DNA from 2 places in the Blautia sp. MSK20_18 genome. Region 1 is predicted to be linked to the other one. Evidence: riboswitches for the same ligand, from Rfam matches in the RefSeq annotation. Region 1 holds a riboswitch; the other holds the start of a gene.

Region 1 (5,676 bases):
ACTAATGAAAAAGATATGACTGCCGGATCTCCCGGAAAACTGATCATAACTTTTGCCATACCAATGATGCTTGGAAATATTTTTCAGCAGTTTTATACAATGGCAGACACCATGATTGTCGGACAAGTGGTAGGAGTTAAAGCACTGGCGGCAGTAGGTGCCGGAGATTGGCTGGTATGGCTGGTGTTGGGGATCATGACAGGTATCACACAGGGTTTTTCTATTCTTGTATCTCAGTATTATGGAGCAAGGGAAAAGGAAAATCTGAAATGTGCAGTAGCGAAAAGCTATATCATGACAGCATTACTGTCTGTGGTCGTACTCGCAGTAAGTGAAGGTACAGTTTATCATGTTCTTTTATTTTTACAGACACCGGATAATGTCATTAATCTGACAATGCTATATTTGCGGCTGATCTTTGCGGGAATCCCGATCATAGCTGCTTATAATATATTTGCAGCGATCCTTCGGGCACTTGGAAACAGCAGATCTCCGTTGATCGCAATGACAGTGGCAGCAGTGATCAATGTGGGACTGGATCTGTTATTTGTGGCGGTTTTTGGCTGGGGTATTGCCGGAGCAGCAGTGGCAACCGTTATCGCACAGGGATTTTCAGCCTTGTACTGTTTGATCGTATTACGTAAAATCCCGGATATCCGCCTGGAAAAGAAGGACTTTTACAGGCAGCCCTCTATGAGCCTGCGGCTTTTGGAACTGGCGGTTCCTCTTGCGATACAGAATGTGATCATCTCCGTGGGAGGACTTGTGGTACAGTATGTGATCAATGGATTTGGTTTTCTGTTTGTGGCGGGATTTACGGCATCGAACAAGCTGTATGGGGTTTTGGAGATGGCTGCCGTTTCATATGGATATGCTATTACAACCTATGTGGGCCAGAATCTTGGTGCAAAAAAATACCAGAGGATTCGAAAAGGCGTGCGCAGCGGCACTTATATGGCAGTGCTCACTTCGGCTTTCATTTCCGGCATGATGGTACTGTTTGGACGTAATGTACTGTCCCTGTTTGTATCCGGTGAACCGGATCAGACCCGACAGGTATTGGATATAGCATATAAGTATTTGTTTATTATGGCTGTCTTTTTGTGGGTGCTGTATCTGCTGTATGTGTATCGTTCCGCTATCCAGGGCCTGGGTAATACTTTGATTCCGCTTGCCAGCGGCATTGCAGAATTTATAATGCGTGTCAGTGTTGCGCTGCTGCTGCCAAAACTGATCGGTGAAGATGGAATATACTATGCAGAGATCTGTGCATGGAGCAGCGCAGCTGTTTTATTATTCGTAAGTTATATGATCATTATACGGAAATATAAAGAAGTCACCGTTCATACATAATGTTATTTACTTAAGAGATTTATAATAATACAGGCAGAAAATATCCGGGTTTCACTATGAAATGTTCAGATATTTTATATTTGACAAAAAACTATTTATATAAAAAGAAAAGTATGATATTATAATATTTATTCATTGCAACTATGAAAATTGAATAGTCAGAAGGGTGTACAAAGTACTTAATAAGGAATCTGGTGAAATGCCAGAACAGCCACCGCTACTGTGACAGGGACGAAAACCAAAATATCACTGGAGAGATCCGGGAAGATGGTAAGTAGGAAGAACTGGAGTCAGGAGACTTGCCTTTTTGACAGAAGAATTCTGATTCGGATGGGATACAGAAGGAATAAGCTCTGCCTGAGGTAGAGGTTTGTTTTTTGTGCTGATATGATGCTGGATCATATCAGCTTTTTTTATTTTAACCGAATAAACAGATGAAAAATGAGGAGAAATGAAAATGGGAAAAGTAATTGCAAAGCGTTTTATATTTATGATTCCGGTAGTGCTGGCGGTTACATTTATTATTTTTATGCTGAGTTTTATATCGGCAGGTGATGCGGCCAGAGTGCTGGCGGAGAAAAAATATGAGCATCCGTCACCGGAGCAGGTAGAAGAAGTACGGCATGAGGAAGGACTGGATCAGCCGGTGCTGGTACAATACGGGAAATGGCTGGATCAGGCACTTCATGGCGATTTTGGAAAATCATATTCTACCAGAAAACCGGCTTTTGAGGAATTAAAAAGATATTTTCCACAGACATTTAAACTGGCAGTTACTTCGTTTTTATTGTTGATGATCGTGTCAGTCCCTCTTGGAATTTTGTCGGCAATTTATGAAAACAGAGTTCTGGATAAAGTCATTCGCATTTTGTCGTCCCTCAGTGTATCTATGCCGTCTTTCTGGATCGGTCTGATGCTGCTCTATATATTTGGAGTAAAGCTAAAAGTGATTTCCGTGATCGGAGGAGATGCCGGAGGCATCCCGATTCTTGCGGCATTTGCCATGGATATCAGTTTCTTTGGAATTATGACGAGATTGATCCGTACCAATATGATACAGGTGCTGAAGCAGGATTACATACGTGCCAGCAGAGCTAAGGGATTGTCATCTGTAAATGTAATTTTGCGTCATGGTCTGAAAAATATCCTGATTCCTGTGCTGACACGTCTGGTATCAATTGTGATCGGTTTTTTCTGTGGCTCAGCTGTGATAGAAAGTATTTTTTCAATTCAGGGAATCGGAAATCTGGCATTGAAATCCGTGATCTCAAAAGACACTCCGGTGCTGCAATGTTTTATCTTTATTCTGGCTGTTGGCATTGTAGTATTAAATTTTCTTGTGGATATCGCCTATTCTGCGATTGACCGGCGAATCCAGTTAAAGTAAAGGAGAGATCATAGAATGGGAAGCAGAAAAAAGCAGAAAACAGAAAAAAGCATGATCCAGAATCTGTACTGGAAACAGGTATTCCGGTCACCGAAAACAAAAATAGGATTGATGGTGGTCATAATTTTTGCATTGGCAGCTATTTTTGCACCTGTACTGGCGCCGCATGATCCACTGCTTGTGGATGTTTCGATAAAATTAAAGAATCCGTCGGCGGCATATCCTTTAGGTACTGATCAGCTGGGACGATGTATTTTATCAAGACTTCTCTGGGGCAGCCGGTATTCACTGAGCTATAGCTTTACGGTGCTTCTGATTACTGTATGTGTCGGGGTGCCGATCGGACTGTTTGCCGGATATGTAGGTGGAAAAATCGATTCCATAATTATGAGGATCATTGATGTATTTATGGCTATGCCGGTCTTTATTGTGGCACTTGCCATTGCAGGAACCGTAGGAGCCAGCGGCGCTCATCTGATTCTGTCCTTATCGGTCGTATCCTGGGCAGAATATGCAAGGCTTGCCCGAGCATTGACACTTCAGGAAAAAAATAAAAATTATATGACCGCACTAAAAGCCGGCGGCTGCGGCCACGCAAGGATCATATTTAGGCATGTATTGAGAAATATCCTGCCATCTGTGATCGCACTGGCAACAATGGAAATCGGTTCGATCATTCTGTCAATTGCCGGTTTTTCCTTTATCGGCCTTGGTGTGCAGGCACCGACACCGGAATGGGGGATCATGCTCAGTGACAGTAGAAGTTATATCCAGACTTATCCAAGACTGATGTTTTATCCGGGCATACTGATCATGATCATTGTTCTGGCATTTAATTATCTGGGGGAGGGAATACAGAATGGAACAGCCCAAAAATGATGTCCTAAGGGTAAAAAGACTACATGTGGAGTTTCAGACATCTCACGGAATGGTTCATGCAGTAAAAGATGTCAGCCTGGAAGTAAAACGCGGAAGGATCCATGCTCTGGTGGGAGAAAGTGGAAGCGGCAAGTCAGTTACCTCTCTGACGATCATGAATCTGCTTGCAGGAAATGGAAAGGTGATATCCGGAGATGTGACACTGAACGAAAAGAGTCTTCTGAAGTTATCAGGAAAAGAAAAACGACAGTTATACGGAGACAGGATCGGAATGATCTTTCAGGATCCGACTGCTGCTCTTGATCCGCTTTTTACAGTTGAACAACTGCTTCTGGAAGGACTGAGAAAACATCGCAAAATGAGCAAAAAACAGGCAAGGGAAGTAGCGTTGGAAAGTCTGCGGATGATGAATCTGCGTGATCCGGAAGAACTGATGAAGAAAAAACCTTACGAATTGTCTGGTGGTATGTGCCAACGTGTTATGATCGCCATTGCCATGTCCATGAAACCGGATTATCTGATCGCAGATGAGCCGACGACAGCCTTGGATGTAACCGTACAGAAGCAGATCCTGGAAGAAATCTATCAGCTATCCAGGAAAGAAAATCTGGGCGTGTTATTTATTACGCATGATCTGGGTGTGGTGGCAGAGATCGCAGATGATGTTTCGATCATGAAAGACGGCGAAATAGTGGAAAACGGAACGGTTGAAGAGATCTTTTATCATCCGCAGCATTCATATACAAAAAAACTGTTGGATGCAGTTTTATAGGGGAAAAGTATGAGTACGTTACTAAAGACAGAACATTTAAAAAAATATTATGGCAAGAAAAAAATTGTGAAGGCAGTGGATGATGTAAGTCTGGAAATCCATGCAGGATCATCCATGGCCCTGATCGGTGAAAGTGGAAGTGGTAAAACTACATTCGGAAAGCTGATCGCCGGCCTGGAGAAACCTACAGATGGAAAATTCTGGTTTCAGGGACAGGAAATGCAGGATTTGTCTGAAAAGCAGTTTCGTCCATATCGCAAGAATCTTCAGATGGTCTTTCAAAGCAGCAGCGGGGTATTTGATCCCGGTTATACCATTGGAGAAAATATTCTGGAAATTTTGAAATTACATGAAAAACTGCAAGAGGGTGAGTATGAAGAGCGAGTAAAGGAGGCTTTGATCCAGACGGGGCTTGATCCGGATATCCGCAACCGTTATGTTGGACAGATTTCAGGAGGTCAGTGTCAGAGAGCTAATATTGCGAGAGCATTGGTATTAAGACCGGAACTTGTGATCTGTGATGAACCGGTATCCAGTCTGGATTATTCCATACGAAAGCAGATCCTGCATCTGTTAAATGAGCTGCAGGAAAAATATGAGATGACCTATTTACTGATCACTCACGATCTGTCCAACGTTCCATATCTCTGCAAAGAGGTGGCTATTATGTATCAGGGACGCGTGGTCGAGTTTATTGATCATACGGACAGCTTAAAGGAGACTGCCGTACATCCTTATACAAAAGATCTGTTTGATTCTATTCCGGTAAAAGAACCGAAAATGCGAAGAATCGGATCGCAGGAAAAGAAAATATTTTCAGATACCATTCCGGAACAGGGCTGCCCATATCAGAACCGGTGCAGAAGATGTACAAATATATGCAGAGAGCATATACCGGAATTGACAGAAATTGAAACAGGACATTTTGCGGCATGTCATATGCTGTAAAATATAAAACAAACAAAGGAGAGGAAGAAATGAAGAAAAGACGTGTAGCAAAATTGATAGCATTGAGCATGGTGGCGGCAACTTTACTGACAGGTGTCAATGTACAGGCAAAAGAGGAAAAAGTAGTTACGGCAATGACATCCATTGATCTGACTCCTGAACTTTGTGACCCTATAAAAAGTGGTCCGGACTTTCGTCTTTATGAAATGATCTATGATCCTCTGGTACGTTACGGAGAAAATGGAGAAATCAAACCGGCATTGGCAGAATCCTGGGATATCAGCGAAGATGGCACAACCTATACGTTCCATTTAAGAAAAGATGTGAAATTCTCGGA
Region 2 (5,676 bases), on a different contig from region 1:
TGCCAGCATGCATGCCTGGAATTACCGCTGCGGTACCAGAGCCGAAAACACAGAAGCTTTTATCAATGTAATGAAAAACCCCTGTGTAAAGATCCTCGGACATAGTGATAACACTCATTACCCGGTTAATTATGATGCGCTTGCAAGGGCTGCCAGGGAAACCGGCACGATCTTTGAGATCAACGAAGCTTCTCTTGCACCTTATGGCTATCGTGGCGACACAAGAGAAAACTGTTTCGAGATCCTTCGATGCTGCCGCAAATATGATCTGCCGCTGCTTCTTTCCAGTGACAGCCATGGCCCGGAGCATATCGGAGATTTTACCTGTGCTGCTGAGTTTGTTCATCAGGCCATGTTTCCGGAACAGCTGATCCTCAACAACCAGATTCCCAGACTCAAGGTTTTTCTCCAAACCAGAGAATGATCTTCTGTATCTTTTCCGACAGATAACAGATATTGTCCCCCAAACAAAACAGGCCAGTTCAAACACAGGAATATACATTTTCCTGTATCTGAACTGGCCTGTTTTTTATTTTTCCCGCTGCTTCCGTACAATTTCCGCAAGCTCGCTATATTTACCTGTAACATATCCGAAATTTTCTCTTCTGTGAGGAAGCTTGCATTCGGTGCAGTCTTTGATCCCGCTTTCCGTAAAGCGGAAATTACCACCACATTTATCTCCCAGTGCATATAAAGGACAATAGCAGAACAGACAATTGAAGTTCTCCGGATCTGCTCCTTTATGGCACGGAAAATACTCACAGTTTTTGTGGCTGAAGTAAGAGTATTCTTTGCCTTCCCAGTATGGTTTCTCCATGGCTCTTTTCTCCTCTCCTGACATAACCACACATAATTTTTTCCTATAAAAAAGAGGTAGCGATGCCACCCCGGGGTAGAAATATAATCCGTTCATGAGTGCGCGGAGGGAACGAATGTATCCGGAGTAGTATCGCCTGCCATTTAATCATGTATAATTCATATGAACAGGCGCATTCCATAAAAAAATGCCTACTCTCGTAAAAAAGTAGACAACGTCCCAGGGGTGCGGAGTCCCTGAAATGGTTGTTACACTTTACACGGAAGTTTAACCTCGCCATAACAAGCAGGTTTCCTGGCTCCGGGATCATGACTCCTCTCTCCTTCTCATACATACGTACAATGGACTATGAGATTCGCTCCTCCGTTACAGTGACCGGATCGCTCAGGTTTCACACCTGATTCCCTTTTCTGTGGACTTCTGATAATCAATATATAACTGTCAGCTATCCTCAGCACTTGCTATGTTCAATATGGAATTATACTGACATTATAATAACATCCCGTTAATTATATGTCAATACTGTTTTCAATATTTATACATTTTTGAGCATATTTTGTTGCTGTTCACTCCGTTCCATGGGTTTTTCAGTATTTTTTCCGACGTTAAAAACAGCCCGACAAACTGCTGTCGGGCTGCTGTATTTTTATTTTCTGTTGTACGTTTTTATTATACAAGACGTCTTACAGATACAATTGTTCTGTATGTAGCATCATTGCTGATCTTGATCCCGTCCTGAGAGTTCGATGCATGAACGATCTGGCCATTACCCATGTAAATAGCCACGTGTCCGCCATAGCAGATCAGATCTCCCGGCTGTGCATCTGCGTAGGATACTTCTGTACCTGCATTCTGCTGCTCATAGGAGGTTCTCGGAAGGCTGACTCCGAAGTTCGCATAGACACTCTGTACAAATCCGGAGCAGTCTGCACCATTGGTAAGGCTTGTTCCACCCCATACGTAAGGATTTCCCACAAACTGTGTAGCATAATTCACAACAGAAGATCCTGAACCGCTACTGTAAGAAGAACTGTCACTGTCTGAAGATGTATCCTCTGCATTAGATGTGTCCTCTGCACTTTCTTCAGATGCGTCTGTGCTGTTATCGTAATCTGCGTCTGCATTATCCTCTGTATTCTCAGTATCCTCGGACGCATCATCATTCTCACCATTGTCTGCATCTTCATCCACATCCTCGGTGTCATCTTCTGCAGTATCCTCATCTGCATTCTCGATCACGTCGCCGTCCTCATCGTACTGTACGTCTTCGCTCTCGTCCGCCTCATCCTGCTGTGCTTCCTGCTCTGCCTGGCGTCTTGCTTCCTCTTCTGCCTCAGCCTGTGCTCTCGCTGCTGCTTCAGCCTCGGCCTGACGTCTTGCCTCTTCCTCTGCTGCAATACGCTCAGCCTCTAATCTCTGAAGCTCTGCAGTCTGCTCTGCAAGAAGGTTGGCATAATCTGTAGCCTGCTGCTGTGCGTAGGCGATCTCATTATCATAATCTGCGGATGTGGCACGCTTCTCATCCAGCTGTGCCTGCAGGTTCTGGGACTCTGCCTCATATTCCTGCTTCATTCCCTCCAGTTCTGCCTTCTCCTGTGTGTACTGTGCCTCCAGGTTTGCCACCTGCTGGATCGTATTGGAATATTTTTCAAGACTCTTACGGTCCTGCTCATAAGTCTTCTGTGTGTACTCTGCTCTTGTAAGAAGGTCAGACAGGTTCTCTGCATTCAGCATCATCTGGAACCATGCATCATCTCCACCCTTCTCATAGAGATACTGGATACGTTTCTTCATTGCCTCATACTGTTTCTGCTTGGCATTTTTGGCCTTCTCAAGGTTGGTCTGTGTAGATGCAATGTCGGCTTCCTTATTGGAGATATCTCCCTCCAGTGTCTGGATCGAAACCATCACGTTTACAAGATTGGCATCAAGAGTTGAAATCTCGCCTTCAATCTGTGACTTCTGTGAGGAAAGCTCATCCAATCTGGAATAAGTCGCATTCAGCTGTTCGTTAGTCGCATCCATCTCCTGCTGAAGTGCTGCCTCATCTTCTCTTGTTGCGCTTACGCTGACTACCTGTGCTCCGCTGATGATGAGCGCCAGTGTCAGACATAATATCCTTTTCTTCATGACTGTTCACCCTCGCAATCTGATTCTAATTTAATACAGCGGATCTGACCATCCGCTTCGTTGGTTTTCTTTGTAATACTTTTGCAATATCTTGTTTCAATCTTTTTATATATTAACACAGTGTTATTTGGATTGCAAGGATTTTCTATTAATTAGTTTAAAACTTTGTAACATTTATTAATGATTTTGACATTAAAAAAGGAGAACCCGGGTTATCTCAGGTTCTCCTCTCACGTTTCTTATTTCTATTTGTTACATACAAATTTCTTTCAGCATATCCTGATCAGAAAAGATCTGCAAGGATCTGATTGGCTGTCTTGTTCAGATATCCGTTGGGATCGGAAAGAGTGCTTCTGTTCCATCTGAAGTATGCACCGTTTCGGATATAGTTACCACTGGATTCATGATAGTCATATTTGCTGGCTCCAGGATACCTAGACATATAAGTTTCTGCCAGCTTGATCGCCTGGCTTCCGTAAGTTCCGCTTGGTGTCGGTGTTCCGGAAATCTGTACGCCGGCATTCGGTGTACAGTGGAGGATCACGACACTCTTATCGGAACACTGTCCGAGAACGATCCAGGTATGTCCGCTGTTGTATCCGATATCCCCAGGATAAAGCTTCCAGTTTGAGCTTGCCAGCTGAGCCTGGGAAACAACGGTACCCATTCCCTTGCCGGAATACAAAGATCCAAGATTTCCGGAAACATCCGTGTACATAGGTCCACCGGATCTGCTCTGCATGATCTGATATACAGACCATCCTACAAAGCCGGAACAGTCAAGGCCCTTCTGTTCTGTAGCTTCACTGAGATCCATATAATATCTGTAATTATAGGAGCTGGAATTGCTGTCATACCACTGTTTCCATTTTGGACTGATGCCCTTTCTGGTCGCATCCGACCAGTTGTGGCCGCCGCCCCATACGTAAAGAGTCTTTCCTACCGGAAGTAATGCATTGGCAAGGAAATTCTTGATAGTCCTGGAGCTTGTCGCTGTAGTAGTGCTTGGGTTGGTATCCAAGACACCATTGCTGCCAAATGTATACTTCTTGCCATCGATCGTCTTCGTTCCCGTAGCCATGACACCGGTTGACGGATCGAAATAATATTTATATCCTTTTTTGGAATTTGTGACCCAACCGGTAGCCATCACGCCGCTCTTGCTGTAAAAATAATAGGTATCGCTGCCGATCTTCTTGAAGCCCTTATACATAGCTCCCGTGTTTGGATCAAAATAACGCTTCTGCTGTTTCTTATTCGTTGCCCAGCCCTTTGCCATAAAGCATTTGCTGGTAAAATATCTGGTCACATTCTTCTTGTCTGTAAGGAATACACTTCTGGCTGCAGCACCACTGCCGCTGTAGAAATAATATTTCTTATTGCTGATCGTGGCCCATTTCGTTGTCATATATCCGCTGGTGGGATTAAAATAGCGGGTATTGTTCTTACTGTCTGTAAGCCAGCCTGTTGCCATATAGCCCTTGGCACCGTTGACATTATAAAAATATCGTTTGCCCTTGGAATCCTTAGCCCAACGCTTCATCTGCACGCCTGTGGATTTATTAAAAAAATATTTCTTCCCGTTCAGTGTAAGCCAGCCTTTTACCTTCTGTCCATTCTGATAATAATAGGACTTTCCTTTTTCTGTTTTAAAGCCGTTTTTGGTCGCAGCCTGTACATCTGTTGCCGTTGTATGTACAGTTGCTCCGGCTGCAAAGAACATCAGAACAAAAAAAAGTCCCCAGAGTTTCCATTTTCTGCTTAATTTTCGCATACATACCTTCCTTTGATAGATAGATCATTGATATTTACTATTTCTTAAGTCCGACTGATCGTAAACGTTACAATTTTGTTACAATTTTACGTCCATATTATATAACATTCTTTACGGTCCGTCAACTCTTTCCTTTTCTTTCAGAAAAATCGTCATCCAGGTATTACCAATGTTGATTTTATGCAGAAAAAAGCCCCGAAACATCAGAAATATTCACTGATGCTCCGGGGATATGATCTTTTATGCAGTTTTGCTCCTGTCTGTTACAGATCTGTTACAGATCCTTACAGGAATTTTTTGCGAAGCTCTGCTCCGTCAAGGGCACTTAAATATGCAGGTGCAACATCAAATACAGTCTTGCAGCCCTTCTGTCCTTCCTGGTTCATGCGGTATGCAGCTCTTGCATAGGCAACGATCACAGAAGATGTAAACTCAGGATTGGAATCCAGCTTCAGGCTGTACTCGATCACATGGCTGTTCTCATTGTTCCAGCCTGTTTTTCCGCTGCGGATCACAAAACCGCCGTGCGGGATACCGCTGTGGTCACGGTCCAGCTCTTCCTGGGAAATGAAATGTACCGTTGTATCATACTCGTCAAAGTAGTTCGGCATGGTCTTGATCTCTTCCTCGATGCGTGCAAGATCAGCACCTTCCTCAGCAACTACGAAGCACTCTCTTGTATGTTTCTGGCGTGTGGTAAGCTCCGGATTTTCTCCATTTCTTACTGCCTCAAGTGCAGCTTCTACCGGAATGGTGTACTGCTTTGCATCCTTTACGCCTTTGATGCGGCGGACTGCATCAGAATGTCCCTGGCTGACACCCTTGCCCCAGAATGTGTAGTCGTTTCCATTTGTAAGGATCGCATTTGCATACATACGGTTCAGAGAAAACATTCCTGGATCCCAGCCTACGGAAATGATTCCTACATGTCCACTCTCTGCTGCTGCCTTGTCAA

The links. A riboswitch is a leader RNA that binds a small molecule or an ion and turns the genes downstream of it on or off. The one in region 1 is predicted to bind cobalamin.
Region 2: another riboswitch for cobalamin. It lies ahead of LI091_RS16715 (cysteine-rich small domain-containing protein); the one in region 1 lies ahead of LI091_RS08250 (ABC transporter permease).

What each region holds. Positions count from the first base shown of each region.
Region 1 covers NZ_JAJCGR010000011.1:45,249-50,924, forward strand. The annotation lists gene LI091_RS08245 (MATE family efflux transporter) at 1-1,353, shown strand, start outside; cobalamin riboswitch at 1,501-1,674, shown strand; gene LI091_RS08250 (ABC transporter permease) at 1,811-2,740, shown strand; gene nikC (nickel transporter permease) at 2,756-3,619, shown strand; gene LI091_RS08260 (ABC transporter ATP-binding protein) at 3,600-4,391, shown strand; gene LI091_RS08265 (oligopeptide/dipeptide ABC transporter ATP-binding protein) at 4,401-5,339, shown strand; gene LI091_RS08270 (nickel ABC transporter substrate-binding protein) at 5,369-5,676, shown strand, end outside.
Region 2 covers NZ_JAJCGR010000049.1:3,909-9,584, reverse strand. The annotation lists gene LI091_RS16720 (phosphatase) at 1-424, shown strand, start outside; gene LI091_RS16715 (cysteine-rich small domain-containing protein) at 530-817, opposite strand; cobalamin riboswitch at 1,085-1,254, opposite strand; gene LI091_RS16710 (C40 family peptidase) at 1,487-2,947, opposite strand; gene LI091_RS16705 (N-acetylmuramoyl-L-alanine amidase family protein) at 3,231-4,721, opposite strand; gene LI091_RS16700 (diaminopimelate dehydrogenase) at 5,006-5,676, opposite strand, start outside.